DNA from 2 places in the Geodermatophilus sp. SYSU D00766 genome. Region 1 is predicted to be linked to the other one. Evidence: predicted binding sites of a transcription regulator. Region 1 holds the regulator's gene; the other holds the start of a gene.
What was found. The regulator LexA, encoded in region 1, represses DNA repair genes until DNA is damaged. The targets are predictions, from matches to a motif close to TCGAACANNTGTTCGA.
Positions count from the first base shown of each region.

Region 2: the regulator LexA is predicted to act here: its motif matches at 4,279-4,294, upstream of ACI8AD_RS11730 (DUF222 domain-containing protein).

Region 1 covers NZ_JBJGYI010000019.1:41,694-57,235, forward strand. Annotated here, with positions in the region: gene ACI8AD_RS14810 (amino acid ABC transporter permease) at 1-727, opposite strand, end outside; gene ACI8AD_RS14815 (amino acid ABC transporter permease) at 724-1,374, opposite strand; gene ACI8AD_RS14820 (transporter substrate-binding domain-containing protein) at 1,484-2,374, opposite strand; gene ACI8AD_RS14825 (amino acid ABC transporter ATP-binding protein) at 2,395-3,150, opposite strand; gene miaB (tRNA (N6-isopentenyl adenosine(37)-C2)-methylthiotransferase MiaB) at 3,285-4,736, shown strand; gene ACI8AD_RS14835 (DUF349 domain-containing protein) at 4,847-6,427, opposite strand; gene ACI8AD_RS14840 (hypothetical protein) at 6,468-7,163, shown strand; gene miaA (tRNA (adenosine(37)-N6)-dimethylallyltransferase MiaA) at 7,160-8,080, shown strand; gene dapF (diaminopimelate epimerase) at 8,077-8,964, shown strand; gene ACI8AD_RS14855 (hypothetical protein) at 8,961-9,164, opposite strand; gene hflX (GTPase HflX) at 9,320-10,783, shown strand; gene ACI8AD_RS14865 (phosphatase PAP2 family protein) at 10,898-11,641, shown strand; gene ACI8AD_RS14870 (hypothetical protein) at 11,667-12,683, shown strand; gene lexA (transcriptional repressor LexA) at 12,793-13,581, opposite strand; gene ACI8AD_RS14880 (LysM peptidoglycan-binding domain-containing protein) at 13,871-14,512, shown strand; gene ACI8AD_RS14885 (hypothetical protein) at 14,646-15,356, shown strand.
Region 2 covers NZ_JBJGYI010000012.1:62,375-77,916, reverse strand. Annotated here, with positions in the region: gene uvrA (excinuclease ABC subunit UvrA) at 1-1,602, shown strand, start outside; gene ACI8AD_RS11735 (copper resistance CopC family protein) at 1,689-2,306, opposite strand; gene ACI8AD_RS11730 (DUF222 domain-containing protein) at 2,531-4,210, opposite strand; gene ACI8AD_RS11725 (hypothetical protein) at 4,481-4,762, shown strand; gene ACI8AD_RS11720 (alpha/beta fold hydrolase) at 4,814-5,737, shown strand; gene ACI8AD_RS11715 (helix-turn-helix domain-containing protein) at 5,766-6,200, shown strand; gene ACI8AD_RS11710 (VOC family protein) at 6,211-6,627, shown strand; gene ACI8AD_RS11705 (Bug family tripartite tricarboxylate transporter substrate binding protein) at 6,689-7,717, shown strand; gene ACI8AD_RS11700 (tripartite tricarboxylate transporter TctB family protein) at 7,714-8,259, shown strand; gene ACI8AD_RS11695 (tripartite tricarboxylate transporter permease) at 8,259-9,842, shown strand; gene ACI8AD_RS11690 (universal stress protein) at 9,839-10,261, shown strand; gene ACI8AD_RS11685 (alpha/beta fold hydrolase) at 10,280-11,137, opposite strand; gene uvrC (excinuclease ABC subunit UvrC) at 11,332-13,383, shown strand; gene rapZ (RNase adapter RapZ) at 13,380-14,363, shown strand; gene ACI8AD_RS11670 (gluconeogenesis factor YvcK family protein) at 14,363-15,406, shown strand; gene whiA (DNA-binding protein WhiA) at 15,450-15,542, shown strand, end outside.

The DNA of each region.
Region 1 (15,542 bases):
ACGTGTAGATGTTGCCGAACTGGAAGTTGAAGAACTCGACGAGGCTGCGCGCCTGCCGGAGCAGCTCGACGTAGCCGACGATGAAGCCCAGCGAGCTGTCCTTGAGCAGCACCACGAGCTGGGCCACGAGCACCGGCAGCATCCGGCGGACCGCCTGGGGGAGCAGCACCAGCGTCATGACCTGCGTCTTGCGCATGCCGAGGGCGAAGGCCGCCTCCCGCTGGCCGCGGTCCACCGACAGGATGCCCGCCCGGAAGATCTCGGCGAGCACGGCCATGTTGTAGAGGGTCAGCCCGAGCGCCAGGGCGCGGAAGGCGGTCATCGGGACGCCGACGGTGGGCAGGAACAGCAGGCAGAACAGGATGAGCACCAGCAGCGGCACGGCGCGGAAGAACTCCACGACCACCCCCACCGGCCCGCGCACCCACGCGTGGTCGGACAACCGGCCGACCGCCAGCAGCGCACCCAGGACGGTGGCCGCCACCATGGCGACGGCGGCGACGGCGAGGGTGTTGAGCAGCGCCTCGCCCAGGGCCTGGGGCACGCCCGCGGCTGGGTCGAACAGGATCGCCCAGCGGTCGGGGTCGAGCTGACCGTTGCTCCCCAGCCGCCACAGCACCAGCGCGACCAGGCCGGCGATCAGCAGCGCGCCGATCACCGTGCCGATCCGCTGCCGGCGGCGCGCCCGCGGTCCGGGGAGGTCGAACAGGACGGTCGGTGCGCTCATCGGACGATCGCCACCCTCTTCTCGATGACCCGGATGGCCCACGCGGAGGGCAGCGTGATCACCAGGTAGCCGGCGACGATGGCCGCGAAGACCAGCAGGAGCTGGTCGGCGTTGGCGTTGGACAGCCGCTGCAGCGCCGCGGTGAGGTCGGTGACGGCGAAGCCCGCGGCGATGGAGGTGTTCTTCGCCAGGGCGATCCACACGTTGCCCAGGGGTGGCACGACGGTCCGGAAGGCCTGCGGCAGCACGATGGTGCGCAGGCTCTGGCCGAAGTCCAGGCCCAGGGCGCGGGCGGCCTCGGCCTGACCCGGCGGGACGGCGTTGATCCCCGAGCGCAGCGCCTCGCAGACGAACGCGGCGGTGTAGAGCGACAGCGCGGCGACGGCGGCGATGAACCGGCTCGGGAAGGACAGGTCGATCTGGACGATGCCGAAGACGAGGAAGAAGAACACCACGGTGAGCGGGGTGTTGCGGAACACCTCGACGTAGAAGGTGGCCAGCCCGCGCAGCGGCGGCACCGGGCTGACCCGCATGCCGGCGAGCACCGTGCCGAGCACGAGGGCGCACACCCCGCTGGTGACCGCGAGGGACAGCGTCGTCAGGAACGCGCTCCACAGCAGGTCGGCGTTGTCGGTCAGGAAGCCCATGGCGCCTCGCCGTCAGGTCGTCGGTCGTCGGGGACGGTCGTCGGGGACACGTCGGGAGCACGGCCGGCGCCGCCGGGCGGGGGAGTCCCGCCCGGCGGCGCCGGGGTGCTCAGTAGCGGTCGACCGTCGGCGGCTCGGGGGCCTCCTCGCCGGTGATCGCACCGGCGGTGCGGTCCCAGGCGTCGGCCCAGCGGCCGTCCTCGAAGGACTCCTCGAGCACGTCGTTGACGAAGTCGCGGAAGTCGTTGTCGCCCTTGGCCAGGCCGATGCCGTAGGGCTCCTCGGTGAACGGGTTGCCGACGAGCTCGAAGCCCTCGGGGTTGCCCGCCACCAGGCCGGTCAGGATGACGTTGTCCGTCGTCACCGCCTGGACGTTGCCGTTGGCCAGGTCGTCGGCGCACTTGGAGTAGACGTCGTAGGTGACCAGGTTGGCCTCTGGGTAGTTGTCCCGGATGTTCTGCGCCGGCGTCGAGCCCTCGACCGAGCAGACCGTCTTGCCGGCGAGGTCGTCAGGGCCCTGGATGCCCTCGGGGTTGCCGGCGGCGACCATGATGTCCTGGCCGGCGATGTAGTACGGCCCGGCGAAGTCGACGACCTGCTTGCGGGTGTCGTTGATGGTGTAGGTCGCCACCACCATGTCCACCTGGCCGTTCTGGATGAACGGCTCGCGGTTGGCCGACACCGTCTCGGTCCACTCGATGTCCTCGGGCGCGATGCCCAGCTCACCGGCGATGATCTTGGCGATCTCCACGTCGAAGCCCTCGGGCACGCCGTCGGGGTTGAGCAGGCCGAAGCCGGGTTGGTCGTACTTCGTGCCGATGGTGATGCTGCCGGCCTCGGCCAGCTCGGCCATGGTCGACCCCTCGGGGAAGTCGACCTCCTCGGCCACGGTGGGGGCGCTGGCGGCCTCCTCCTCGGCCTGGTTGCCGGCCTCGCTGGAACAGGCCGCGAGGGTGAGGCCGAGGGCGGCGAAGGCCGCCAGCTTCCGGGTGCTGCGCATGGGTGTCCTCCCGTGGTGGGTCAGTGCTCGAGGATCTTGGACAGGAAGTCGCGGGCCCGGTCGGAGCGCGGGCTGGTGAAGAAGGTCTGCGGGTCGGCGGCCTCGACGATCCGGCCGCCGTCCATGAACACGACCCGGTTGGCCGCCCGGCGGGCGAAGCCCATCTCGTGGGTGACGACGACCATCGTCATGCCGTCGCGGGCCAGCGACGTCATGACGTCGAGGACCTCGTTGATCATCTCCGGGTCCAGCGCCGACGTCGGCTCGTCGAAGAGGATGACCTTGGGGTCCATGGCCAGGGCTCGGGCGATGGCCACGCGCTGCTGCTGGCCGCCCGACAGCTGCGCCGGGTACTTGTCGGCCTGGTGCCCGACGCCGACCCGGTCGAGCAGCTCACGCGCGCGCCGCTCGGCGTCCGACCTGGACTGCCGGCGCACCCGGGTGGGAGCCAGCGTGACGTTCTGCAGGATCGTCTTGTGGGCGAAGAGGTTGAAGCTCTGGAAGACCATCCCGACGTCGCTGCGCAGCCTGGCCAGCGCCTTGCCCTCCTCGGGCAGCTTCTGGCCGTCGATGCGGATCTCGCCCTGCTGGATGGTCTCCAGGCGGTTGATCGCCCGGCACAGCGTGGACTTGCCCGAGCCCGACGGGCCGATGACGACGACGACCTCGCCGCGGTCGATCGAGAGGTCGATGTCCTGCAGCACGTGCAGGTCACCGAACCACTTGTTGACCCCGGTCAGCTCGACGAGCGGTGCTCCGGTCTGCTGGCTGGTCACGCACGGCACCCTAGGGCCGCCCGGCTCCGGCAGCGTCCCGGGGCCGTCACGAAGCAGTCACAAATGCCGTCACGCCCGGTCACGACCGGCGCGCACCCGGCCGGGCCGCGGGGCGCCGTACCCTCGCAGGCGCCATGGGAACCGAGGTCGACAGCCCGCAGCGCACCTACCGCGTGCGCACCTACGGGTGCCAGATGAACGTGCACGACTCCGAGCGGCTGTCCGGGCTGCTGGAGGCCGCCGGCTACGCCGCCGCGGGCGAGGACGAGGACGCCGACGTCGTCGTACTCAACACCTGCGCGGTGCGGGAGAACGCCGACAACCGCCTCTACGGCAACCTCGGCCACCTCCGGCCGGTGAAGGACGCCCACCCCGGCATGCAGATCGCCGTCGGCGGCTGCCTGGCGCAGAAGGACCGCGGCGAGATCGTCCGGCGCGCGCCGTGGGTCGACGTCGTCTTCGGCACGCACAACGTCGGGTCACTGCCGGCGCTGCTCGAGCGCGCGCGGCACAACGCCGAGGCCCAGGTGGAGATCGCCGAGGCGCTGGAGGTGTTCCCGTCGACGCTGCCGGCGAAGCGGGACTCCGCCTACGCCGGCTGGGTCTCCATCAGCGTCGGGTGCAACAACACCTGCACGTTCTGCATCGTCCCGGCGCTGCGCGGCAAGGAGAGGGACCGCCGTCCCGGCGAGATCCTGGCCGAGGTGCAGGCGCTGGTCGACCAGGGCGTGCTCGAGGTGACGCTGCTGGGGCAGAACGTCAACGCCTACGGCGTCGAGTTCCGCGACCGGGGGGCGTTCGCCGACCTGCTGCGCGCGACGGGGGCGATCGAGGGCCTGGAGCGGGTCCGGTTCACCAGCCCCCACCCGCGCGAGTTCACCGACGACGTCATCGAGGCGATGGCCGAGACGCCCGCCGTGTGCCCGCAGCTGCACATGCCGCTGCAGTCGGGGTCGGACGAGGTGCTGCGCCGGATGCGCCGCGGCTACCGGCAGGAGCGCTACCTCGGGATCATCGACCGGGTGCGGGCGGCCATGCCCGACGCCGCGATCACCACCGACGTCATCGTCGGGTTCCCCGGCGAGACCGAGGCCGACTTCGAGCAGACCCTCGAGGTGGTCCGGCAGGCCCGCTTCGCCGGCGCCTTCACCTTCCAGTACTCCAAGCGCCCCGGGACGCCGGCCGCCGACATGGACGACCAGCTGCCCAAGGAGGTCGTGCAGGAGCGCTACCTGCGGCTGACCGCGCTGCAGGAGGAGATCGGCTGGGCGGAGAACCGGGCGCAGGTCGGCCGGACCGTCGAGCTGCTGGCGGCGGCGGGGGAGGGCAGCAAGGACGCCCGCACCGGCCGGATGAGCGGCCGGGCCCGCGACGGCCGGCTGGTGCACTTCGCGGGGGGCGACGGCGTCCGGCCCGGCGACGTCGTCGAGACCGTCGTCACCGCCGCCGCGCCGCACCACCTCATCGCCGACGGGCCGCTGCTGTCGCACCGGCGCACCCGGGCCGGGGACGCGCACGAGGCCGGCACCCGGCCGACGACGCCCGGCGTGCTGCTCGGCATGCCCCCCGTCGGCGCCCCCGCCTGAGCGTCCCGCCCGGGCGTGGCCGCATGATCAGGTGACCTGATCGTGCGGCGTCCTGGCTCACCGTGGGAGGTGAGCCAGGACGCGTCGCGGTGAGCTCAGCTGATCGTGCGTCAGCGGCGGGAGGCGGACCGCTCGGCCTCGGTCAGCCACTCGCGGCGGGTGGCCAGGTTCGCCCGCGCCTCCTCGATCCGGCGTGCGTCGCCGGCGGCCTCGGCCTTGGCCAGCTGCTCCTCGGCCTTGGTGACCGCGGCCCGCATCGAGGCGACCATCGGGTTCTCCGGCGCGGTGCGGACCCGGCCTGCGTCGACGGCGCCGCGGACGCGCTGCTCGACGGCCTGCATGCGGTCCTCCAGCGAGCGCATCGCGCCGCGCGGCACGTGGCCGATCGCGTCGTAGCGCTCCTGGATGCGCCGCAGCGCCGCCTGGGCGCCGCGCAGGTCGGTGGACGGGTCGAGCTTCTCCGCCTCGGCGAGCAGCTCCTCCTTGGCCTGCTGGTTGGCCAGCTGCTCGGAGTTGCGCGCCTTGTCCGACTCGGCGCGGGCGGTGAAGAAGACGTCCTGGGCGGCGCGGAACTGCTTCCACAGGTCGTCGTCGCCGTCGCGGCCGGTGCGCGGCACCGCCTTCCAGCGGTCCATGAGCGAGCGCATGGCGGCGCTGGTCGGGCCCCACTCGGTCGACGTCGACAGCCGCTGCGCCTCGGCGATCAGCTCCTGCTTGGCCGCGCGGGCCTCGCCGCGCTGCACGTCGAGGGCCGCGAAGTGCGCCCCGCGCCGCCGGCCGAACGCGTCACGGGCGGCGGCGAACCGCGACCACAGCGCCTCGTCGGTCTTGCGGTCGATGCCGCGGATCGTCTTCCACTCCTCGACGATGGCCTTGAGCCGGTCGCCGGCGGCCTTCCACGACGTCGACTCCGCGGCGATCTGCTCGGCCTCGGCGGCCAGTGCCTCCTTGCGGGCGACCTGCGCGGCGCGGGCGGCGGCCTTCTCCGCGCGCGACTCGGCGGCCGCGGAGTCGGCGGTGTCCACCATCGCGCGGGCGCGGGCGGCCAGCCCGTCGAGGTCGCCGACGGCGGTGGCGGTGGGGATGGACTCGGCCAGCGCCTGCGCCTTGGCCTTGATCTCGGTCGGGTTGCCGGTGTGCGCCCGCAGCCGCGCCTCCAGCAGCGACACCTCGGTGGCGAGGTCGTCGTAGCGGCGGGCGAAGTGGGCGAGCCCCGCGGCGGGGTCGCCGGCCTGCCACGAGCCGACCGCGCGCTCGCCGTCGGCGGTGCGGACGTAGACGGTGCCGTCCTCGTCGACGCGACCCCACCGGGTGGGGTCGGAGGAGACGGCCACGGCCGGCTCCGGCGCCGCCGGGACGGGGGTGGCCTGCTCGGGGACGGCGACCGGCCCGGGGACGGCGGTGCCCTCGGCGGCGGCTCCCTCGACGGCGGTGCCCTCGGCGGCGGTGCCCTCGGCGGCGGCTCCCTCGGCGGCGGCGCCCTCGGCGGCGGCGCCCTCGACGGCGGCTCCCTCGGGACCCGGGACGTCCGCGGCGCCCGCCGTCGTCTCCGCCGTCGGGTCGGCCAGCCCGGCCGCCTCGGGGGTGGGCGCGGCCGGCGTCCCGGCGTCGGGGGTCACCGCGTCGGGACCGGCCGTCTCGGGGGAGGGGACCTGCTGCGACCCGGCTCCGGGGTTCTCCGTGCTCGACACGCACCGCAGTGTCCCACGCCGCATCGGCGACACTGCTGCGGTGAGCAGCCCGCCTGCCGGACCGGTCTCGGTCGCCTTCTGCCCGTGCCCCCCGCTGCTGCTCCCGCAGGTGGCCGGACGCGCCGCCGCCGACACCGCGGCGCTGCGCGCGGCCTGCGCCGACGCCGTCGAGGCGGTGCTCGCCGCCCGGCCGGAGGTGGTGGTCCTCGTCGCCCCGGACGCCGAGGGCCGCTACGGCCCCGGTGACGGCGGTGACCTGCGCGGCTTCGGCGTCGACGTCGAGGTGCCGCTGTCGGGTGGGACGCGGCCGGGCGGCCGGCGGACGCCGCCGGGCCTGACCGTCGGTGCCTGGCTGCTCGACGCGGCCGGGCACGCCGGCGCCCGGATCGGGACCGGCCCGCAGGACCTGGCCGCGGTGGTCGCGGGCCTGACCGGGCCGGTGGCGGTGCTGGCCATGGGCGACGGGTCGGCCCGCCGCAGCCTCAAGGCGCCCGGGCACCTCGACGACGCCGCCGCGCCGTTCGACGCTGCGGTCGCCGCGGCGCTCGCCGCCGGGGACGCCGCCGCGCTCGCCGCGCTGGACGCCGCCGAGGGCGAGCGGCTGCTGGCCGCCGGCGTCCCGGTGTGGCGGGCGGTCGGGGCGCTGCTGGCCGGCCGCGACGTGGACGCGCGGCTGCTCGCCGACGAGGCGCCCTTCGGCGTCGGCTACCTGGTGGCGGCGTGGACGGGCCGGTGACCCTCCCGCCGGTGGTCGCCGTCGTCGGGCCCACCGCCACCGGCAAGACGGCGCTGGCGGTGCAGCTGGCGCTCGAGCTCGGTGGCGAGGTGGTCAACGCCGACTCGATGCAGCTCTACCGCGGCATGGACATCGGCACGGCCAAGCCCGACGCGGCCGAGCGGCGCGGCGTCCCGCATCACCTGCTCGACCTCTGGCCGGTGCGGCAGGCGGCGTCGGTGGCGGAGTACGCCCGCGCGGCCCGCGCCCAGATCGACCGGCTCCGCGCGGCCGGGGTGCTGCCGCTGCTGGTGGGCGGGTCGGGCCTCTACGTGCGCGCCGTCCTCGACGACCTCGACATCCCCGGCACCGACCCGGCCGTGCGCGCGCGGCTGCAGGCCGAGCTCGACGACGTCGGGCCGGCCGCGCTGCACGCCCGGCTGGCCGCGCTCGACCCGGCCGCCGCCGCGGCCGTGCTGCCGAGCAACGGGCGGCGGATCGTGCGGGCGCTGGAGGTGGTGGAGCTGACCGGCGGGCCCTTCCGCGCCACGCTGCCCGAGCCGCGCCCGCACTACCCGGCGGTGGTGGTCGGCGTGGACCGGGAGACCGCCGAGCTCGACGCCCGGGTGGCCGACCGCGTGGACCGGATGTGGGCCGCCGGGTTCGTCGCGGAGGTCGAGGCGCTGGCCGCCGAGGGGCTGCGGGAGGGCCCCACGGCCTCCCGCGCGCTGGGCTACGCCCAGGTGCTCGCGCAGCTCGACGGCGCCCTCACCGCCGGGGAGGCCCGCGAGCGGACGGTCACCGCCACCCGCCGCTTCGTCCGCCGGCAGCGCTCCTGGTTCCGCCGCGACCCCGCGACGACCTGGTTCGACGCCGCCCGGCCCGACCTCCCCGACGCCGTCGGCGCGCTGCTGGCCGGCCGTACGATCGGGCGGTGAGCGACCGGTTCCTCCTCGGGCACGGCACCGAGAACGACTTCGTCGTCCTGCCCGACCCCGACGGGGACCGCTGGCCGGAGGACCGCCTCGACGCCGCGCTGGTGCGCCGGCTCTGCGAGCGCCGCTCCGGCCTCGGCGGCGACGGCGTCCTGCGGGTGGTGCGCAGCCGGCACGTGCCCGACGCCCCCGCCGTCCTGGGGGACGCGCTCGACGCCTGCGAGTGGTTCATGGACCACCGCAACGCCGACGGCTCGCACGCGGAGATGTGCGGCAACGGCATCCGGCTGTTCCTGCACGTGCTGGTGACCGAGGGCCTGCTCGACCGCGCGGCCTGCGCCGACGGCGTCCTGGTGGGCACCCGCGGCGGCCCCCGCCGGGTGGGTGCCGGCGCCGACGGCACGTACTGGGTCGACATGGGCCCGGCCCGGCCGTTCGGCCGCGGCGAGGCCACCGTGGCGGGGCAGGCGTTCGCCGGCCAGGCGGTGTCGATGGGCAACCCGCACCTGGTCTGCCTCACCGACGCCGACCTCGGCGCGCTCGACCTGACCGCGCAGCCCGGGTTCGACCCCGGGCTGTTCCCCGAGGGCGTCAACGTCGAGTTCGTGCAGGTGCTCGCCCGCCCCGCCGAGGGCGCCGACGCGCACGTGCGGCTGCGGGTGCACGAGCGCGGCGTGGGGGAGACCCGCTCCTGCGGGACCGGCGCCTGCGCCACCGCCTACGCCGCGCTGGCCGCCGGGTCCGACGGCCCGCAGCGCGGCACGGTCGTCGTCGACGTCCCCGGCGGCCGGCTGACCGTCGACGTCACCCCGGAGACGACCGTGCTGCGCGGGCCGGCCGTCGTCGTCGCGACCGGCGGGCTCACCCGGGAGTGGCTGGACTCCTAGGGGTTGTCCGGGGTGTCGGCGCGGGTCTCCGGCTCGTCGGTCGGCGCCTCGGGCTTGTCGCCGGGGCCGACGTTGCCGGTGCCCCGCGGCCGGCCGGCCCCGGTGTCCTGGTCGGCCCCGCCGAAGGGGTTGCGCGGGACCTCGAGGCCCACGGGGTCGCGGCCCGGGTCGTCGATGCCCTCGCTGCTGCTGGTGCTCACGGGGTGCCCCTCTCGTCGTCCGTGCGGTCCGTCCCGACCTACCCGCCTCCCGGCGGGATGCACCTGACCCGTTCCGGTGTTGCACCCCGTGTATGACGACTGCAGAGACGACAACCCAGGTGACCGCTGACGACGCGCGTGTCACGCTGGACGCGATGACGACCGCCCCCCAGAGCACCTCTCTCGACGACGAGACGACCGTCGAGACCCGTCCCGCCCCGGCCGGCCGGTGGGACGAGGACGACGACACGACCGGCTCCTACGACCTCGAGGCCCGTGGCGCCCTGCGCCGCGTGGCGGGGCTCTCCACCGAGCTCGCCGACATCAGCGAGGTCGAGTACCGCCAGCTGCGCCTCGAGCGCGTCGTGCTGGTCGGGGTGTGGACCGAGGGCACCCAGGCCGACGCCGACCGGTCGCTGGCCGAGCTGGCCGCGCTCGCCGAGACGGCGGGCTCGGAGGTGCTCGAGGCGGTGAGCCAGCGGCGGGACAAGCCCGACGCCGGCACCTACGTGGGCTCGGGCAAGGCGTCCGAGATCCGCGACATCGTCGCCTCCACCGGCGCCGACACCGTGATCTGCGACGGCGAGCTGACCCCCGGCCAGCTCAACGCGCTGGAGAAGATCCTCAAGGTCAAGGTGGTCGACCGGACCGCACTGATCCTCGACATCTTCGCCCAGCACGCGACCAGCCGGGAGGGCAAGGCCCAGGTCGAGCTCGCGCAGATGCAGTACATGCTGCCGCGGCTGCGCGGGTGGGGTGAGTCGTTGTCCCGGCAGGCCGGTGGCCGCGTCGCCGGCGGCGGCGGCATCGGCACCCGCGGTCCCGGTGAGACGAAGATCGAGACCGACCGCCGCCGCATCCGGTCGCGGGTGAGCCGGCTGCGCCGCGAGATCGCCGGCATGGCGACGGCGCGGGCCACCCAGCGCTCGGCGCGCGACCGCAACGCCGTCCCGAGCGTGGCGATCGCCGGCTACACCAACGCCGGCAAGTCCAGCCTGCTCAACCGGCTGACCGGCGCGGGCGTGCTGGTGGAGAACGCGCTGTTCGCCACCCTGGACCCCACGGTGCGCCGCGCCCAGTCGCCCGACGGCCGCGAGTACACGCTCACCGACACCGTCGGGTTCGTGCGGCACCTGCCGCACCAGCTGGTCGACGCGTTCCGCTCGACCCTGGAGGAGGTGGCCGGCGCCGACCTGCTGCTGCACGTCGTCGACGGCTCCGACCCCGACCCGCTCGGCCAGATCGACGCGGTGCACGTGGTGCTGCGCGAGATCGACGCCGCGGCGGTGCCCGAGCTGATCGTCGTCAACAAGGTCGACGCGATGACCGAGGAGGACGTGCTGACCCTGCGCCGGGCGCTGCCCGGTGCGGTGTGGGTCTCGGCGCGGACGGGCGAGGGCATCGAGCAGCTGCGCGAGGTCGTCGCCGCCCGCCTGCCGCACCCCGACGTCGAGGTCGAGGTGCTGGTGCCCTACGACCGCGGCGACCTGGTGGCCCGCGTCCACCGCGACGGCGAGGTCCTCAGCGAGCAGCACGAGGCGGAGGGCACCCGGCTCACCGCGCGCGTCGACGGCGGCCTGGCCGCCGCGCTCGAGCGGTTCGCCGCACCGGTCGGCTGACCGGCGCTCCTCCGTCCCCCGCCCGGGGGACCGGCTCCCCGCCGGTCACCCGGGCGGCTCGCCGTCTCCCTGCGGCGAGGTCACGGGCGGGTCACGGCCCGGTACCGTGACCGCGTGACCAGCGGCGTGGTACGACGCGGGAGGGGAGCACCGGCCGACGGCGACCCGTCGGCTCCCGTCCGCACCGTCGTGACCGCCGGGCGCCCGTCCTGGTGGCTGCTGCTCGTGGCGTTCGTCGTCACCACGGCGGTCACCGTCGACCTGCTCAACCGCGGCGTGCTCGAACGGCTCGACCTGGAGGTCTCCGAGGTCGTCAGCGCGTGGGACCTGCGGGACTCCCCGGGCTACTGGCCGGTCTGGGCGGTCACCCAGATCGGCGGGCGCGGCACCATCCTCATCGTCCTGGCCGGGCTGGTCGGCTGGCTGTGCATCCGCCGGCGGACCCTGCTGCCGCTGCTGCGGGTGCTCACCGCGCTCGCGCTGCTGACCGTCGTGGTCTACGCGTTCAAGTACGGCACCGGCCGCACCGCGCCGGCCTACCCCGGGTCCTTCTTCCACCGCGACGGGGCCAGTTACCCCTCCGGGCACGTGGCCAACGCCGTGCTCATGTGGGGCGTGGCCTACTGGCTGGCGGTCGAGTACCGACTGGCCCCGGGCGTGCAGCGGACGCTGTGGTGGCTCAGCGTCGTGGGCCCGGTGCTGACCGGGATCGCCATGGTGTCCCTGGACTTCCACTGGGTCACCGACGCGGCGGTCGGCGCCTCGGTGGGGGTGCTGCTGCTGGGCGTGGTTCACGCACTCGACGCAGTCGTTCTGTCACGCTGGGGCAGTGCCCGAGCCGGCCGTCCCCCCGCGTAGCGCCGGGGCACACCCCGGGTGGGCCGTGGCCGCACTCGCCGGTCTGGCCCTCGCGCTCGGCCCCGCATTCCCCGCTGCCGCCGAGGAACCGGGCGCGCCGTCGCTGCGCTGCCAGGTGACCGACCCCCGGCTCGCGGAGCTCTCCGGCCTCGTCGACGTCGGGGACCGCCTGCTGGCCATCGCCGACGGCGGCGAGCAGGTGGCCGTCTCCGTGCTCGACGGGACCTGCCGCGTCGTGGACGAGACCGTCGCGCCGCTGGACCCCTACGACCCCGAGGACCTCGGCGTCGGTCCCGACGGCACCGTGTGGCTGGCCGACACCGGCGACAACAACGCCACCCGGGAGACCGTCGCCCTCATCGCCCTGCGCCCCGACGGCGGCACGGCGCTCTTCCGGCTCACCTACCCCGACGGCCCGCACGACGCCGAGGCGCTCCTGGTGGCCCCCGACGGCACGCCGTACCTGGTGACCAAGGAGGTGCTCGGTGCCAGCCGCGTCTACCGCCCCGCGGCGCCGCTCGTCGACGGCGGCACGGTGGCGCTGGTCGACGTCGGCAGCGTGGCGTTCACGCTGACCGGGACACCGGGCGGCCCGGTGGGGCGGGCCGGTCAGCTCCTGGTGACCGGCGGCGCGGTGGCCCGCGACGGCAGCCGGATCGCGCTGCGCACCTACACCGACGCCTACGTCTGGCCGCTGACCGGCTCGGACGTGCCGGCCGCCCTGGCGGGCGAACCGGTGCGCATCGCGCTGCCCGAGGCGCCGCAGGGGGAGGCGGTGTCGTTCACCGCCGACGGCGCGGCGCTCCTCGTGGCGGGCGAGGGGCTGCCGGGCGACGTCACGCTCGTGCCGATCCCCGCCGGGACGGCGGCCCCGGCGCCGTCCTCGGCGGCCGACCCGTCGCTGGCGGCCGTCCTCGACGACGGCGGCACCGGCGTGTCCCCGGTCGCCGCGGGGCTGGTCGCCGCCGGGGTGGCCACGGTGCTGGTGTGGGTCGCCGGCCGGGTACGCCGGGGCCGCGCCGCGGGACCGCCGGCCGGCTGAGGCTGCCCGCCGTGCCGCGGGACCGCCGGCCGGTCGAGGTCGCGGAGCCCGGCCGCCGCCGACCCGGGGCGGGTCCGCGGGGCCGGGAGCGCGTCCCGGGCGGTGCGGGTCAGACGCGGCGCAGGACGGTGACCACCCGGCCGAGGATGGTCGCCTCGTCGCCCGGGATGGGCTCGTAGGCCGGGTTGTGCGGCAGCAGCCACACGTGCCCGTCGCGGCGCTTGTAGGTCTTGACGGTGGCCTCGCCGTCGAGCATCGCGGCCACGATCTCGCCGTTCTCGGCGGTGGGCTGCTGGCGCACGACCACCCAGTCGCCGTCGCAGATGGCCGCGTCGACCATCGAGTCACCGGCCACCCGGAGCATGAACAGGGTGCCGTCGCCGACCAGCTCGCGGGGGAGCGGGAAGACGTCCTCGACCGCCTGCTCGGCGAGGACCGGGCCACCGGCGGCGATCCGGCCGACCAGCGGCACGTACGTGGGGGCGGTGGTGTCGCCGGCCGCGGCGGCCGGCGGTGCGGCCTCCGCCGCGGTGTCGCCGGGCAGCCGCACGTCGAGCGCGCGGGGGCGGTTGGGGTCGCGCCGCAACCAGCCCTTCTTCTGCAGCACGGAGAGCTGGTGGGCGACCGACGACGCCGAGGACAGGCCCACGGCCTCGCCGATCTCGCGCACCGAGGGCGGGTAGCCGCGGCGCTCGATCGAGTCGCGGATGACCTCGAGCACCCGGCGCTGGCGCTGCGTGAGCCCGTCGCCGGCCTCACCCCGGTCGGGGAAGGTGCGCACCGCGCCGGTCCGGGTGCCGGTCCCCTCGGCGGCGGTGTCGGTGCCCCGCCGGCCGCCACCCCGCCGGGTGGTGGTGCTCCCGCGCGTGCCCTGGCCGGTCCCGCTGGTGCCCGCCACGTCTCCTCCTCGCCGGCCGTGTCCCCACGGCCCTCGTGTCCCGCCCCGTCCCCGGCTCCGGGACCTCCGGTCGGTGACCGACGGGTGCCGGTGCGGCCGGGATCGACCGCCGGGTGCCGGGCGGACGGCTGCTGATCGGACCGTAGCGCCTCGGGACCGGGACTTCAAACGTGTGTTCGAAACCGGTGGGCGGTGTCGGTTGGCTCCTGTCGGTGCCGTGCGGTAGACATCGCACACACGTTCGATCGAACGCCTGTTCGATGCAATGGGGTCGACGAGGAGAGTGGTCATGGGCAGCGTGCGCCAGGCAGTGCTGGAGTTCGACGCGACGGTCCGGGTGCCCTGGCGGCCGCTGCTCGCCGACGGTGCCGGGGGCGGCCCCGCTCCCACCCGTCGGCCGGTGCGCCCCGACACCTCCGGGCGCCCCGTTGGCCAGGCGCCCCCGGCACCTCCGGCCCCGCTCCCCGGCGCCGGCCCGCGCGTGGCCGGTCACCTGCGGCCGGTGCCCGACCTCCCGGCCGAGCCGGCCGCCCGCGCCACCGGCCCCGCCGCGGGGGCGCGCCACACGCGCCGCGACCCGGCCCGGCCCGGAGGGCGGCCGGTGTCCGCGCAGCCGGTCCGGCGCGCGGCCGGCCCGTCGCCGGCGCCCCTCCGGCTGACCCGCCGCGGGCGGCGCCTGGTCGTCGCCCTGGTCCTGGCCGCGGGCATCGGGGGCGCGCTCCTGGGCCGGGAGGTCCTCGCTCCCCAGCAGGGCCTGCAGCTCGCCGGGGAGAGCAGCGTCGTCGTCGAGCCGGGCGACACGGTGTGGTCCATCGCCGACGAGGTCGCCGGCGACGGTCAGGACGTGCGCGCCGTGGTGCACGCGATCGAGGCGCTCAACGACCTCGAGGGTTCCGCGGTGGTCGCCGGGCAGGTCCTCCGGCTCCCCTGACCCGGCGGAGGGGACACGGGACGGCCACCGAGGGCCGCCCGGAGAAGTGACGAGAGCGTCCTCGACGGTTCGTCAACCATCGGTCCCCGGTCGCTCACGCACCGATCTCGGATCAACACATACGGTGAGGGGCGTGTCAGCAGCCGTGAACAGCAGGGCGGCGGTGTCCTTCGGGTCGCCGCAGGACGTCGAGGTGCTCGTGGACGGCGCCTGGGTGCCGGGTGCGATGCTCGGCTGGCGGCACGACGACAGCGGCGCCTGCGAGGTCTGGGTGCGGCTGCGGGCGGAGGTTCCCGGGGTCGTCGAGGGCGCCGGGACCTGGGTGGAGCTGACCGCGGTCCGGCTGCCCGAGCGCCGCCTGACGCTCGCGCCGGCAGCCGACGCCGCACCCGCGGCCGCGCCCGCCCCGGCGGACGCGCCCGCCACCGCTGCGATGCCAGCCCTCGCGGCGGTGCCCGGTGTCGCGGCGGTGCCCGCGGTCGCGGCGGTGCCCGCCACGGCTGCGGTCGTCTCCGTCGGGGGTCCGGTTCTGCGCCCCCGCCGGTTCCGGCGGCACGGCGCCGACGCGACCGCCGAGCAGCCCGCCGTCGGTGCGGGCGGGGCCGGCCGGCACCGCGCACCCGCCGGCGCCGGGTCGGGCCGCCACCGCGCGGTCACGACCGAGATGCCCGCCGTCGTCGCCGGCCCAGGGGGCGAGGCGGCCCCCGGGTCGGCTGTCGTCCCCGGCCCGGGACTGGCGGTCGTGCCGGCGGGGGAGCCCGACCTGCTCACCCGGCCCATCCGGCTCGGCGACCTCGTGCCGAACGCCCGGGGTGGTCGTCCGGCGGTCCGCCCGCCGGTCTGAGCTCCGCCGGTCCGGGCGCTCCGCGCCTGCCCGGCACCAGCCCTCACCCAGCACCGCCTCCACCGAGCCCGCGCCCGGCCGGCAGCTGCCCCGGGCACCGTCCACCGGGTCGCCGGTCCTGCTCCCGTGGGCCGCTCCGGCGGGATCCGGCGACCTCCGCAGCCGGTCCGTACACCCGTGTCCGGT
Region 2 (15,542 bases), on a different contig from region 1:
GCCGAGGTCACCGGCCTGTCGATCGGCGAGGCCGCCGACTGGCTGCGCGCCCTGGAGCTGGGCGAGCGCGAGCGGGCGATCGCCGACCGCGTGCTCAAGGAGATCCAGGCGCGGCTGTCGTTCCTCGTCGACGTCGGCCTGGACTACCTGTCCCTCGACCGGCCGGCCGCGACGCTGGCCGGTGGCGAGGCGCAGCGGATCCGGCTGGCCACCCAGATCGGCTCGGGGCTGGTGGGCGTCCTGTACGTCCTCGACGAGCCCTCGATCGGGCTGCACCAGCGCGACAACACCCGGCTGATCGAGACGCTGGTGCGGCTGCGCGACATGGGCAACACGCTCATCGTCGTCGAGCACGACGAGGACACCATCAAGACCGCGGACTGGGTGGTCGACATCGGCCCGGGCGCCGGTGAGCACGGCGGCGAGGTGATCGTCAGCGGCACCGTCGAGGAGCTGCTGGCCAGCGAGCGCTCGATGACCGGGCAGTACCTGTCCGGGCGGCGGGAGATCACCGTGCCGAAGGTGCGGCGGCAGCCGCAGCCCGGCCGCGAGCTCGTCGTGAAGGGCGCCCGCGAGCACAACCTCAAGGGCGTCGACGTCACGTTCCCGCTCGGCCTGCTGGTCGGCGTCACCGGGGTGTCCGGGTCGGGCAAGTCGAGCCTGGTCAACGACATCCTCTACACGGTGCTGGCCAACCAGCTCAACCGGGCGCGGATGGTGCCCGGGCGGCACCGCACGGTCACCGGCCTGGAGCACCTGGACAAGGTCGTGCACGTCGACCAGTCGCCGATCGGCCGCACGCCGCGGTCCAACCCGGCCACCTACACCGGCGTCTGGGACCAGGTCCGCAAGCTGTTCGCGCAGACGTCGGAGGCGAAGATCCGCGGCTACCAGCCGGGGCGCTTCTCGTTCAACGTCAAGGGCGGGCGCTGCGAGGCGTGCTCCGGCGACGGCACGATCAAGATCGAGATGAACTTTCTGCCGGACGTCTACGTCCCGTGCGAGGTGTGCAAGGGCGCCCGGTTCAACCGGGAGACCCTCGAGGTGCACTACAAGGGCAAGACGGTCGCCGAGGTCCTCGACATGCCGATCGAGGAGGCCGCGGACTTCTTCGCCGCGATCCCGTCGATCTCCCGGTACCTGCGCACCCTCACCGACGTCGGGCTGGGCTACGTGCGGCTGGGCCAGCCGGCCACGACGCTGTCCGGCGGCGAGGCGCAGCGGGTGAAGCTGGCCAGCGAGCTGCAGAAGCGGTCCAACGGCCGCAGCGTGTACGTCCTCGACGAGCCGACCACCGGCCTGCACTTCGAGGACATCCGCAAGCTGCTGCTGGTGCTGCAGGGCCTGGTCGACAAGGGCAACTCGGTGATCGTCATCGAGCACAACCTCGACGTGATCAAGAGCGCCGACTGGCTGATCGACATGGGTCCCGAGGGCGGGTTCCGGGGCGGCACGGTGGTGGCCGAGGGGCCGCCGGAGTTCGTGGCGTCGGTGCCCGAGTCGCACACCGGCCGCTACCTGGTGCCGATGCTCGACCCCGCGGCGGTCGAGGCCGCCGCGGCAGGCCCGAAGAAGCGGGCCACCCGCAAGCGCGCGAGCTGACGCCTCCCGCACGACGGCGCCGGTCCCGGGACGTCCCCGGGGCCGGCGCCGTCGTCGTCGGCGGACCCGGGTGCGGTGCGGCGGACTCAGCCGCGACGGCGGAGGACGGCGACCGCGCCTCCGGCGAGCAGGGCCACCGCGGCGACGGGGAGCACCCAGCCGGGGAGGCCTCCGCCGCCGGACGACGCGGACGCCGTGTCGGTCCCGGTGTCGGTGGTCGGGGCTGCCTCGTCGGGCGTCGGTGCCGGCGTGGTGCTGGTCGGCGTGCTGGTGGTCGGTGCGGCGGTGGTCGGTGCGGCGGTGGTCGGGATCGGTGTGGCCGGGGCGAAGTCGAACGCGAACGTGCCGTCGAGGGCGTGACCGTCGTCGGCGACCGCTGACCAGGTGACGGTGTGCCGGCCCGCTGCCGTCAGCGCGACCGGTGCGGTGAGGACGGCGCCGTCGTGCGCCACGGGCCCGGACCCCACGGGCGCGCCGTCGGGCCCGGTCACCGTGACCTCACCGCCCAGCACGGAGGCGCTGAAGGTGAGCGTCACCGCCTGCGGGGCGGCGGTGACGCTCGTGTCGGCCGCCGGCTCGGTGGTCCGCAGGCCGGTGTGCGCCGACGCGGTGCCGGGCGCGGCCAGCAGGAGGCCGAGGACGAGCACCACCGTCGCCAGGAAGCGGGCTGGTACCGCGGGTGAGCGAGCGACGGCCGGCGACACGGGACCTCCAGGAGTACGGGTGTTCACGTGCATGGTCGTCGCCGAGCGCCGTGCGGTTCCCGTTGGTCCGTCCTCGGGTCCGGCGCCTCGCTCAGTAAGGCGGTGGTTCGGTGGTGGCGGTGAGGCCTGACGGGGTGGTGACGGTGAGGGTGCCGTCGGGGGCCAGGTGGTGGGTCCAGCCGGGTGCCTGAGGAAGGACCCCGTCCTCCCCGCCCTTCGCAAGCTCAGGGCGGGACCCTGGACGGGGCCGTCGAGCGGTGGTGGCCGGTGCAGTAGCCGGCCAGGTTGGCTGCGGTGGTGGGGCCGGCGGGCCAGGGGGTGTGGTGGTCGAGTTCGCCGTGGCGGGGGACGGGGCGGCGGCAGCCGGGGAAGCGGCAGCGCCGGTCGCGGGCGCGCACGAACCGGTCCAGGGCCGCGGTGGGTCGGTAGCCGGGGCTCTCGCCCGGGGGGCTCACTCCGGCGCCGGCGCGGGCGGCCTGCTGTAGTCCGGGCAGGTCGGTGAGGGCGAGCAGGGCGCCGGTGACCGCATCGGTGAGGGCGAGGCGGGGCCGGTCGGCCAGCCCGCCGCCGGCGGTGCGGGCGAGCAGGTCGGCCAGGTCGGCGCGGGCCTGATCGGCGGCGGCGGCCAGCGCGCTCAGCGCGTCGGGTGCGGCGCTGACTCGCCCGGCGGGGCTGGTGGCCCAGGCGGTCTCGTCGGCGGTGTCGGCGCGTTCGGCGGTGGCCACCGTCCGGCGGGCGTGGCCGAGGGCGCGTTCGAGGGTGAGCAGGGCGGTGCCGGCGTCGTCGACGGCGCGGTCGGCGCGCACCCACCACCCGTCGGGCACGGCCGGGCCGGGGTGCGGTGGGGGTGGCGCATCGAGCGAGATTTCGGGCGGTGGCCCGTCCTCGTCGAGATAGCAGGGGGCCGGCTCGGCGTCGAACTCCCCGGCCAGGACGCGGTGTTCCAGCTCCTGCGACCAGCGCGCGAAGTCCTCCGCCGCGGACACAATCGCGGATGTGCCCGCCGTGGCGGCCGGCTCGGTGTCGGTGGGCTCGGTGTCGGTGGCGGCCGCGTGACCGGTCAGGGCGGCGAGCAGGGCACGCACCACCTCGGCGGGCACCACCTGGCCGTCGATCTCGCACGGGGCATCCCCGCCCAGCAGCGCCCCGACCGGGGCGACCACCGTCAGCGCGACCTGCACCGGCGGCAGCCCGGTCTCACCGGGGCGCAGCACCAGGTCCAGCAGGCAGTCGGCCATCTTCTGCCCGCGGCTGCGGCCATCGGCCGGATCGGCGGGCAGCGCGTCGGCGTGCGCGCCCAGCGCCGCCAGCAGCGCGCACGCCTCCGGCGTGCTCAGCAGCGCCGACACCACCGACATGCCGGCCACCCGGTCCGGGCGGGCGGCCACGCCGCGCCGGCGGAGCGCGCGGGCCAGGTCGCGGGCGGCGTCGCGGGCGCGGTGGGCGAGCACCACCCGGCGCACCTTGTCGCCCAGCTGCGCCGGGGTGGTCACCGACCGGCCGGCCAGCCAGGCCAGCAGCTCGGTCTCGAGGCGGGCGCGCAGCGCGTGGTCGGCGATCGGCGCGACGTGCTCGAGCAGGCACCACAGGTGCCCGGGATGCAGCCGCCCCGCCTGCAGCGCGGCCAGGGCGCCAGGCAGCCGGTGCACCAGGGTGAGGGAGCGGACCAGCTCCTCCGCCCGCTGCGCGGTCACGTTCAACGCGATCGCCAGCTCGGCGGTGGCCCACTCACTCACCGGCCGCAGCACCTCGGCCCGCGCCGCCCACCGCTCGGCCGCCATCGCGCCGGGCTCCCCGGGCTGGCGGTCGGCGCAGGCGGGACAGGTAGCGGCGAAGGCCGCGATCGTCCGCGCCCGCAACGCCGTCTGCCGGGAGATCTCCCCGGTCGGCGGCCTGCACCGCACCCAGCGGCCCCGACGCCCACCCCACGGGAGGGCCGTCGAGCACCGGCTGCAGGACCACCGTTACATGTTCGATCACACGTTCGAGCAGGTTGGCGATCAAGCCGCATGGGGAGAAACCGCTGCTCAGAGGCTCGCCAAGGACGTCGTCCAGGAGTCTGAGCCGCCCGGTGATCACCCCTTGAGCGGAACAAGCGCCGCCCGTATCGTCGCTGTGACCGACGTCACGCCGTCGATCGGGCGTGGCGGGGTCCTGCGATGGAGGAGACGCCGATGAGCGCGCTCACGCCCGACTGCGATCCCGACCTGTCCCACTGCGGCAAGCCCGAACACAGGTCCGGCGGCGTGCGCTCCACCCTCGTCCTCCTCGCGCTGGTCGCCGTCGCCGCGCTCGCGGTCACGGGCGACGCCGTCCCCGGGGCCGTCGCCGTCCTGGCCGGCGGGGTGGGGCTGGTCGCGGCGCTCGTGCTCGGTGCCCGCGTCGTGCGGTTCACCCAGCGGGCCGCCGCAACGGTGCACCTGCCCGCGCTGAGCCGGTCCCGCGCCACCGGCTGACCTGGGTGGGGCAGGCTGACCCCCGACGACGACGTCCGAGGAGGCCCGCCCGTGACCGAACCCACCTTCGTCCCCGCCGCCGACGGCGCCCAGCTGGCCGAGCGCCGCTGGACGCCCGACGGCGAGGTCCGCGCGACCGTCCAGGTGGTGCACGGGCTCTCCGAGCACGCCGGCCGCTACGGCCGGCTGGCATCGGCGCTCACCGCCCGGGGGTTCGCCGTCGCCGCGCTCGACCAGCGCGGGCACGGGCTCACCGCGCGGTCCACCGGGCCCGGCCGCTTCGGTGACCCGAGGGCCGGGCACGCGGCCACCAGCGACGCCGTCCTCGACGACGTCCGCGACCTCGGCGAGCGGCTGGCCGCCGACCACCCCGACGTCCCGCGGTTCCTGATCGGCCACTCCCTGGGCTCGGTCGTGGCGCTGGCCTCGGCCGAGCGCGACGGCACCGACCTCGACGGGCTGGTGCTCTCCGGCCCCATCGGCGTCGCCCCCCACTTCGCCGCCGCGGCCGAGCAGCTGGCGGCTGCGGTCGCGGCCGGCATGGGGGAGCAGCCGCTGGACGTCCTCAGCGGGTTCAACGCGGCCTTCGAGCCGGCCCGCACCCAGCACGACTGGCTCAGCCGCGACCCGGCCGAGGTCGACGCCTACCTCGCCGACCCGCTCTGCGGCGACGACTTCCCTCCCACCCACGGCTACGGCGCCGCGATGCTCGCCCTCGCCGCCCGGGTGGCGAGCCCCGAGGCCGTGACCGGCCTGCCCGCCGGGCTGCCCGTGCTGGTCCTGTCGGGGCAGCGGGACCCGGTCGGCGGGGAGGACGCCTCCCAGGTCACCGCGCTGGCCGGGCTGCTGCGCGAGCGCGGCCTGCCGGTCGAGCAGCACGTCTACCCCGACGCGCGGCACGAGGTCTTCAACGAGACCAACCGCGACGAGGTGACCGCCGACCTGCTCTCCTGGCTCGAGGACCACCTGCCCTGACGGCGCCGGGCTCCAGGAGGACGACACCGTGAGCCGGGCCGGCGAGGACTCCAACCGGCGGATGCTGCGCGCCCGGGACGCCATGGACCGCAGCTACGGCGAGCCGCTCGACGTCGCCGCGCTGGCCCGGGTCGCGCACGTCTCGCCGGCGCACTTCAGCCGCACCTTCCGGGCCACCTTCGGGGAGACCCCCAACAGCTACCTGCGGCGACGGCGGGTGGAGCGGGCGATGTTCCTGCTGCGCAGCACCGACCGCTCGGTCACCGACGTCTGCCTGGCGGTCGGCTTCTCCAGCCTGGGCACGTTCAGCCGGGTGTTCGCCGAGATCGTCGGCGAGCCGCCGAGCGCGTACCGGCGGCGCGGGCCGCTGGCGCCGGTGCCCTCGTGCTTCGGGATGCGCTGGCTGCGGCCGAGCGAGAAGACAGCAGTTCCGGAGAAGCCCGCCGACGACGGCGGCCCCTAGCGTCACCTGCATGTTGACCTCGATCTCGATCACCTCCCTCTACGTGCTGGACCAGGACCAGGCGCTGGACTTCTACGTCGGCAAGCTGGGCTTCGAGGTCCAGACCGACCAGCAGTTCGGGCCGATGCGCTTCCTCACCGTCGCCCTCCCGAACGACCCCGGGCACGCCGTGCTGCTCGAGCGGCCCGCCCCGCCGTCGGTGAGCGCGGAGATCGCCGACACGGTGCGCGACCTCGTCACCAAGGGCGCCGGCGGCGGGCACCTGTTCCTCACCACCGACGACGCGCACAAGACCCACGCCGAGCTGAGGGAGAAGGGCGTCGAGCTGCCCGAGGAGCCGGTCGTGCAGCCCTACGGCATCGACTTCGGGCTGCGCGACCCGTTCGGCAACTCGGTGCGCATCGCCCAGATGACGCCGGCCGGCTGACCCCCGGGGCGGCTCGCGGGGTGGCGGTTGAGCGGCCGGGGGCGCGGGTCTAGCGTCCGGTGTGATCGCCGTCACCCCCGAGGGGAGGCCGCCGGTGGCGCTCACCCGGAGGTCGTTCCTCGCCGGGGCGCTGGCCGCCCCGGCGCTGGCCTCCGTCGCCGGGGCGCTGGCCGGGTGCGCGGGCACCGTGGTGCAGCCCGGCGACCTCTCCCGGCTGCGGGTGATGGCGCCGGCCAGCCCGGGCGGCGGCTGGGACACCACCGCCCGCGTCTTCCAGCGCGTCGTGCAGACCAGCGGCCTGGCGCGCAACGTGCAGGTGTTCAACGTCGAGGGTGCGGGCGGCACCATCGGCCTGGGACAGCTCGCCCGCGAGACCGACGACGCGCTGCTCATGATGATGGGCCTGGTCATGGTGGGCGCCGTCGACACCAACGACTCCGCCACCCGGCTCACCGACGTCACCCCGATCGCCCGGCTCATCGGCGAGACGGAGCTCATCGTCGCCCCGGCCGACGCGCCGTACTCCGACATCGGCGGCTTCGTGGAGGCCTGGGCGGCCGACCCCGCCGGTACCCCGATCGCCGGCGGGTCGGCGGGCGGCACCGACCAGATCCTGGCCGGACTGCTCGCCCGGGCCGCCGGCATCGACCCCGCGCAGGTCAACTACATCGCCTACTCCGGCGGTGGGGAGTCCCTCGCCGCGCTGCTCGGCAACCAGGTCGCCGCCGGGATCTCCGGCACCGCCGACTACGGCGAGCAGGTCCGCACCGGGGACCTGGTCGGCCTGGCGGTGTCGACGGCGGAGCGCTCCGGGCAGGTGCCCGACGTCCCGACGCTCGTGGAGTCCGGCTTCGACGTCGAGGTGGACAACTGGCGCGGGCTCATGGCCCGGCCCGACATGTCCGACCAGGCCCGCGAGGACCTCACCGCGCTCGTCGTCGACGTGCACGACAGCGACGAGTGGGCCGAGGCGCTGGAGACCAACGGCTGGACCGACCTGCTGCTGGCCGGCGAGGAGTACGGGCGGTTCCTGGCCGAGGAGGAGCAGCGGGTGCTGGCGATCCTGCGCGAGATCGGGCTGGTGCAGTGAGCACCGCGGCCCGCGACCCCGGCGCCCCCGCGCCCGCCCCGCCCCCGGCCGGCGTCAGCCGCGGTGAGCTGGCCATGGTCGTGCTGCTCGGCGTGCTGGGCCTCTACCTCATCCTCGACGCGGCCAACATCGCCGTCCCGGGCTCGGCGAACACCATCGGCCCGCGGTTCTTCCCCTACCTCATCGGCGGCGTCGTGCTCGCCACCGCGCTGGCGCTCGGGTTCCGCGTGCTCCGCGGCGACCGCGGGCCCTCCGACGAGAGCGAGGACGTCGACCCCGACGCCCCGACGTCGTGGCGCGCGGTGGGGATCATCGCCGTCGCCTTCCTCGGCCACGCGCTGCTCATCAACGTCGTCGGCTGGCCGCTGGCGGTGACGCTGATGTTCGGCGTGGTGGCCTGGGCGCTCGGCGCCCGCGGGGTGGTGCGGCCGCTGCTGGCCGGCGGCGTCCTGTCGGTCGTGGTGTGGATCGTGTTCGTCAAGGGCCTCGGCGTCGCCCTGCCCGGCGGCACCCTGCTCGAGCTGGCGACGGGCTGGTGGTGATGGGCGCCCTCTCCGACCTGGCCGGCGGCTTCGCCGACGCGCTCACCCCGGTCAACCTGCTCTTCGCGCTGCTCGGCGTGCTGCTCGGCACCGCCGTCGGGGTGCTGCCCGGCATCGGCCCGGCGATGACCGTCGCGCTGCTGCTGCCGGTCACCTACGCGCTGGAGCCGACGACGGCGTTCATCATGTTCGCCGGCATCTACTACGGCGGCATGTACGGCGGGTCGACGACGTCGATCCTGCTCAACACCCCCGGCGAGTCCAGCTCGATCATGACCGCGCTCGAGGGCAACCGGATGGCCAAGGCCGGCCGCGGCGCCGCCGCGCTGGCCACGGCGGCGATCGGCTCCTTCGTCGCCGGCACGATCGCCACCCTGCTCCTCGCGCTGGTCGCGCCCACCGTCGTCGACCTGGCCATCGGCATCACGCCGGCCGACTACTTCGCCCTCGCCGTGCTGGCCTTCGTCGCGGTGGCCACCGTGCTCGGCGCCTCGCCACTGCGCGGGCTGGCCTCCCTCGGCGTCGGCCTCTACCTCGGGCTGGTCGGCACCGACGTGCTCACCGGCCAGGAGCGGTTCACCCTCGGCATCCCGCAGCTGTCCGACGGCATCGACGTCGTCGTGGTGGCCGTGGCGCTGTTCGCCGTGGGGGAGGCGCTGTACGTGGCCTCCCGGCTGCGGCGCGGACCGGTCCAGGTGATGGCGGCGTCCGGGCCGTGGTTCACCCGGCGGGACCTGCGCCGCTCGGTCGGCCCGTGGCTGCGCGGGACGGCGCTGGGGTTCCCGCTGGGAGCGCTGCCGGCCGGCGGCGCGGAGATCCCGACGTTCCTGTCCTACGCCGCGGAGCGGAAGCTCACCAGGCACCCCGAGGAGTTCGGCCGGGGCGCCATCGAGGGCGTCGCCGGCCCGGAGGCGGCCAACAACGCCGCGGCCGCCGGCGTGCTCGTCCCGCTGCTGACCCTGGGTCTGCCCACCTCCGCGACGGCGGCGATCATCCTGGCCGCGTTCCAGGGCTACGGCATCCAGCCCGGCCCGACGCTGCTGTCCACCGAGTCCTCGCTGGTCTGGACCCTCATCGCCTCGCTGCTCATCGGCAACCTCATGCTGCTGGTGCTGAACCTGCCGCTCGCGCGGGTGTGGGTGCAGCTGTTGCGGGTGCCGCGGCCCTATCTCTACGCCGGGATCCTGCTGTTCGCCTCCCTCGGCTGCTACGCGGTCAACGCCGACCCGCTGGACCTGGTCCTCCTGCTGGTCCTCGGCCTGCTCGGCTTCGCGATGCGCCGCTACGGCTGGCCGGTGGCACCGGCGGTGATCGGGCTGATCCTCGGGCCGGTCGCCGAGACCAACCTGCGGCGGGCGCTGGCGATCAGCAGCGGCGACCTCGGCGTCCTGGTCGAGACCTGGTTCAGCCGCGTGGTCCTGGCCCTCGCGCTGGTCGCGCTGGTGGCGCCGATCGTGCTGCGGGCGGTCCGGGGGCGGCGGTCCACGCCGGAGGAGCTGCAGGCGGGCGAGGGCCTGCGGCACCCCGACGGCGGCCCGCGCGCGTCCGTCGGGGCCCGGGACGGCGACGAGGAGGAGCGGTGAGCCAGTCACAGCCGGTGGTCGTCGTCGGGCACGTGCCCACCCCGCGCGGGCGGGCCGCGCTCGACCACGCCATCGGCGAGGCCGAGCGGCGCGGCGCCCGGCTGGTGGTGGTCAACAGCACCCGCGGCGACGCGCTGGTCGACGAGGAGTACCTGCAGGGCGATCCGCTGCGCCGGCTGCGCGACGAGCTCACCGTCTCCGGCGTCCCGTTCGAGCTGCGCCAGCCGATCGGCCGCGACGTCGCAGAGGAGCTCGCCGACGCCGTCACCGAGACCGGCGCCGAGCTGGTCGTCATCGGGCTGCGCCGGCGCAGCGCCGTGGGCAAGCTGCTCATGGGCAGTGCCGCCCAGCGGATCCTGCTGACCGTGGAGTGCCCGGTGCTGGCGGTGAAGGGACCACCCGGGGCCGACCGCCGGTGATGGCCCCGCCGGTGGGCGCTACCCCACGGGACGGGCGTCGGGCGCGGCCGCGGTGCGGGGCGGCGGTGCCCCCGCCGGGGCGTCCACCTCGCGCCAGAACGCGTCGACGCGGGCGTTCCACCGGTCGGGAACCTCCTGGAACGGCTGGTGGCACTCGGTCGGCCACAACTCGAAGCGGGCCCCCGGGACCGCGTCGGCGACGGCGCGGCCGAGGTCGCGGGCGGTGGAGTCGACCCCGCCGGCGAGCACCAGCGTCGGCGCGGTGATCCGCGCGGGGCGGTCGGGGACGTCGTCGTCGTGGAAGGCGGCCAGGTAGGCCTGCAGGTCCCGCGGCGCCTGCTTGTGCGGGAAGGCCAGCACCTCCTCGACGAAGGCGGCGACGGTGCCGTCCCCGTGCGCCCGCGGGGTGTAGATGTCGAGGAAGAACCCCTCGAGGAAGTCCCGCTCGCTGGGGGCCGCCGCGACCAGCCACTGCACGAACCGCAGCCACGCCCGCAGGTAGGCGTCCGGCAGCGCCCAGGTGCTCTGCAGCACCAGGCTGGCGACCAGGTCGGGCCGCTGCACCGCCAGCTCCTGGGCCACGATGCTGCCGCCCGAGAACCCGGCCACGTGCGCCAACCGGACGCCGAGGCCGTCGAGCACGCCGGCGGCGTCCCCGGCCATGGTGGCCACCGTCAGCGGCCCGGGAGGCATCGCGGTGCGCCCGGCCCCACGGGTGTCGAAGGCGGTCAGCCGGTAGCGGTCGGCGAGCCCGTCGAGCTGGAACTGCCACGACTCGACGGTGTCGGCGGCGCCCCCGAGCAGCAGCACGTCGGGGCCGGCGCCCACCTGCTCGGTCCAGACGTCGAGGCCGCCGCTGCGGACGTGGGTGCCCATGGCCGTGCTCCTCCCGGCTGGCCGCCCCTGCCCGGCCGAGGGTGCTGCCCGGACCCCGCGGGAGGACAGGGCCGGAGGTCCCCGGCGGTCCTCGGAGGTGCTCGGCGGCCCGTGGGGGTCCCCGGAATGCCACCGGTGTGGTTCCCGGGACGGGAGACGGGCGGACCGTCGTCCTCCCCACCTAGTGTGGGTGTGTGCCCGACCCGTCCACGTACCGACCGGCGGTCGGCTCCATCCCCGAGTCGCCGGGGGTCTACAAGTTCCGGGACCCCAACGGCCGCGTCGTCTACGTCGGCAAGGCCAAGAGCCTCCGGCAGCGGCTGAACAGCTACTTCGCCGACGTCGCCGGTCTGCACCCGCGCACCCGCCAGATGGTGACGACGGCGGCGAGCGTCGAGTGGACCGTCGTCGGCACCGAGGTCGAGGCCCTCCAGCTCGAGTACAACTGGATCAAGGAGTTCGACCCGCGGTTCAACGTCCGCTACCGCGACGACAAGAGCTACCCGTCGCTGGCCGTGACGCTCAACGAGGAGTACCCGCGGCTGCAGGTCATGCGCGGCCCCAAGAAGAAGGGGGTCCGCTACTTCGGCCCGTACGCCCACGCCTGGGCCATCCGCGAGACGCTCGACACCCTCACCCGGGTCTTCCCCGCCCGCACCTGCTCCAACGGCGTCTTCAAGCGCGCCGGGCAGATCGGCCGGCCCTGCCTGCTCGGCTACATCGGCAAGTGCGCCGCCCCGTGCGTGGGCCGGGTCAGCGCCGAGGAGCACCGGCAGATCGTCGACGACTTCTGCGACTTCATGGCCGGCCGCACCGACCTCATGGTCCGGCGCCTCGAGCGCGAGATGGCCGAGGCGAGCGAGGCGCTGGAGTTCGAGCGGGCCGCGCGGCTGCGCGACGACCTCGGCGCGCTCAGGCGCGCGATGGAGAAGCAGGCCGTCGTCCTCGGCGACGGCACCGACGCCGACGTCGTCGCCTTCGCCCAGGACGAGCTCGAGGCCGCCGTCCAGGTCTTCCACGTCCGCGGCGGGCGGGTCCGCGGCCAGCGCGGCTGGATCATCGACAAGGTCGAGGAGGTCACCACCGGCGAGCTGGTCGAGCAGTTCCTGCTGCAGGTCTACGGCGGCGTCGACGAGACCACCGGCGTCACCGAGGGCGGCGAGGCGGTGCCCAAGGAGGTGCTCGTCCCCGAGCTCCCCGACGACGCCGACGTCTACGAGGAGCTGCTCGGCGAGCTGCGCGGCTCCCGGGTGTCGCTGCGGGTGCCGCAGCGCGGCGACAAGCGCAGCCTCATGGAGACCGTCGAGCGCAACGCCAAGGAGGCCTTCGCCCGCCACCGGGTCAAGCGCTCCAGCGACCTCACCGCCCGCTCGCTCGCCCTGTCGGAGCTGCAGGAGGCCCTCGAGCTGCCCGAGGCGCCCCTGCGCATCGAGTGCATCGACGTCTCGCACGTGCAGCAGACCAACGTCGTCGCCTCGATGGTGGTCTTCGAGGACGGCCTGCCCAAGAAGTCCGACTACCGGCGCTTCTCCGTCCAGCACGGCACCGACGACACCGCGGCCATGGCCGAGGTGGTCCGCCGCCGCTTCGCCCGCCACCTCAAGGAGGAGGCCGACCGTCGCGACGAGCAGGGGGTCGCCGCGGAGGAGGGCCGGCCGCGCCGGTTCGCCTACCCGCCGAACCTGCTGGTCGTCGACGGCGGCGCCCCGCAGGTGGCCGCCGCGGCGCGCTCCCTCGACGAGCTCGGCGTCGTCGACGTCGCCGTCTGCGGGCTGGCCAAGCGCATGGAGGAGGTGTGGCTGCCCGGCGAGTCCGACCCGGTGGTCCTGCCGCGCACCTCCGAGGCGCTCTACCTGCTGCAGCGGGTGCGCGACGAGGCCCACCGGTTCGCGATCACCTACCACCGGCAGAAGCGGTCGGTGAGCATGCTGGTCTCTCTCCTGGACGACGTCCCCGGCCTCGGGGAGACGCGGCGGAAGGCGCTGATGAAGCAGTTCGGGTCGCTCAAGCGGCTGCGCGCGGCCACGGTCGAGGAGCTCACGGCGGTGCCCGGCATCGGCCGGCGCACGGCCGAGGCGGTGCTGGCCGCCGTCGCCGAGCCCGCGGAGGACGCCACCGGCCCGGCGGGGGAGGAGCCGGCCGAGGAGGTCGTGGAGAGCACGACGGCGCCGGCCGGCCCGGCGCAGCGGGGCACGCCCACCCCCGGCGCCGGCGCCACCGCCGAGGTCGGCCGGGTCGCCTCGTGAGCGGCGACCGGATGACCGGCACGGGCCCCGACGCCCCGACCGGCGGGTCGGCCGCGCGGGAGGGGCAGGCCGGCCCGCAGGCCGACGTCCCCGCCGGGCTCGACGGCACGAGCACCGAGACGCCGCCGGTCGAGGTGGTCGTCGTCACCGGCCTGTCGGGGGCGGGCAAGAACAGCGCCGGGCGGGTCATGGAGGACCTCGGCTGGTACGTCGTGGAGAACCTGCCGCCGGCGCTGCTGCTGCCGATGGTCGAGCTCGGCGCCCGCGGCGACGTGCGGCGCTTCGCCGCCGTCGTCGACGTCCGCAGCCGGGCCTTCTCCAGCGACCTGCAGGAGGCCATCCGGGTGCTCGCGGAGGCCGGGCACCGCCCGCGGGTGGTGTACGTGCACGCCCGCGACGAGGTGCTGGTGCGCCGCTACGAGTCCAACCGGCGCGAGCACCCGCTGCAGGGCTCCGGGCGGCTCATCGACGGCATCACCGCCGAGCGGGCGCTGCTCACCGGCATCGCCGGCGAGGCCGACCTGTGGGTGGACACCAGCGACCTCAACGTCCACCAGCTGCGCGCCACCCTGGAGAACGCCTTCGCCCGCGAGGGCCGCACCCCGCCGCTGACGGCGACCGTGCTCAGCTTCGGCTTCAAGTACGGCCTGCCGCTGGACGCCGACCTCGTCGTCGACGCCCGCTTCCTGCCCAACCCGCACTGGCTGCCCGAGCTGCGGCACCACACCGGGCAGGACGCCGACGTGCGCGACTACGTCCTCGGCCAGCACGACGCCGGGCCGTTCCTCGACCGCTACACCGAGGTGCTGCGGCTGCTCATCCCCGGCTACCGGCGCGAGGGCAAGCGCTACCTGACGCTCGCGGTCGGCTGCACCGGCGGCAAGCACCGCAGCGTCGCCATCGCCGAGGAGTTCGCCCGCCGGCTGGCCGCCGACGGCATCGACGCGGTCGCGCGCCACCGCGACCTGGGCCGCGAGTAGTGGGCGGCCCGAGGGTCGTCGCGTTCGGCGGGGGCCACGGCCTGGCCGCCGCGCTGGCCGCCTGGCGCCGGATCACCCCCGACCTCACCGCCGTGGTCACCGTGGCCGACGACGGCGGCTCCTCCGGCCGCATCCGCCGGGAGATGCCGGTGCTGCCGCCCGGCGACCTGCGCATGGCGCTGGCCGCCCTCGCCGACGACGAGGGCGGTCGCCAGGAGATGGCCCGGCTGCTGCAGCACCGGCTCGGCGGCTCCGGCGCGCTCGCCGGCCACCCGGTGGGCAACCTCGTCCTCACCGGGCTGGTCGAGCTGCACGGCGGGGACACCGTGCGCGCGCTCGACGCCGTCTGCGCGCTGCTGCGCACCCGCGGCCGGGTGCTGCCGATGGCCGACGTCCCGCTCGACCTCGTCGCCCGCGTGGAGACCGTCGACCCCGACGACCCCGCGCGCACCCGCACCATCCGCGGGCAGGTGGCCATCGCCTCCACCCCGGGCCGGGTGCGGGAGATCCTGGTGTCGCCGCCGGACCCGCCGGTGCACCCCGACGTGCTCGACGCCATCGCCGCCGCCGACGTCGTCTCGCTCGGTCCCGGCTCGTGGTACACCTCGGTGCTGCCCCACCTGCTTGTGCCGCGCCTGCGGGAGGCGCTGGCCGCCAGCCGGGCCCGCGTGGTCGTCGTGCTCAACCTGGAGCCCCAGCCCGGGGAGACCGACGGGTTCTCCCCGGAGGAGCACCTGCGGGTGCTGCAGGCCCATCTGGGCGGAGTGGCGCTGCACACCGTGATCGCGGATGTGGACTCGGTGGTTGACCGCTGTGGTCTCCTGTCAGCGGTGCGCGAGTGCGGCGCCGAGCTCGTGCTCGCTCCGGTGGCCGAGTCCGGCGGGTCCCCGCGGCACGACCCCGGCCGGCTGGCCGCGGCGCTGGCCCCGGTGGCCGGGGCGCCGACGGCGGGCCGGCCGGAGGTCGGGCAGGGGGAGGGCACACAGGTCGCAACCGGTGCACCAGGACCGGTGGTGCCCGGACGGTTCGAGGGGGAGAGGTGACGCCGATGAGGGCGCCGCAGCGGAAGGAGTGGTCGTCGTGGCGATGACGGCCATGGTCAAGGACGAGCTGTCCCGGGTGGAGTGCACGCGGACCTCCGAGCGCAAGGCCGAGGTCACCGCGCTGCTCCGCTTCTCC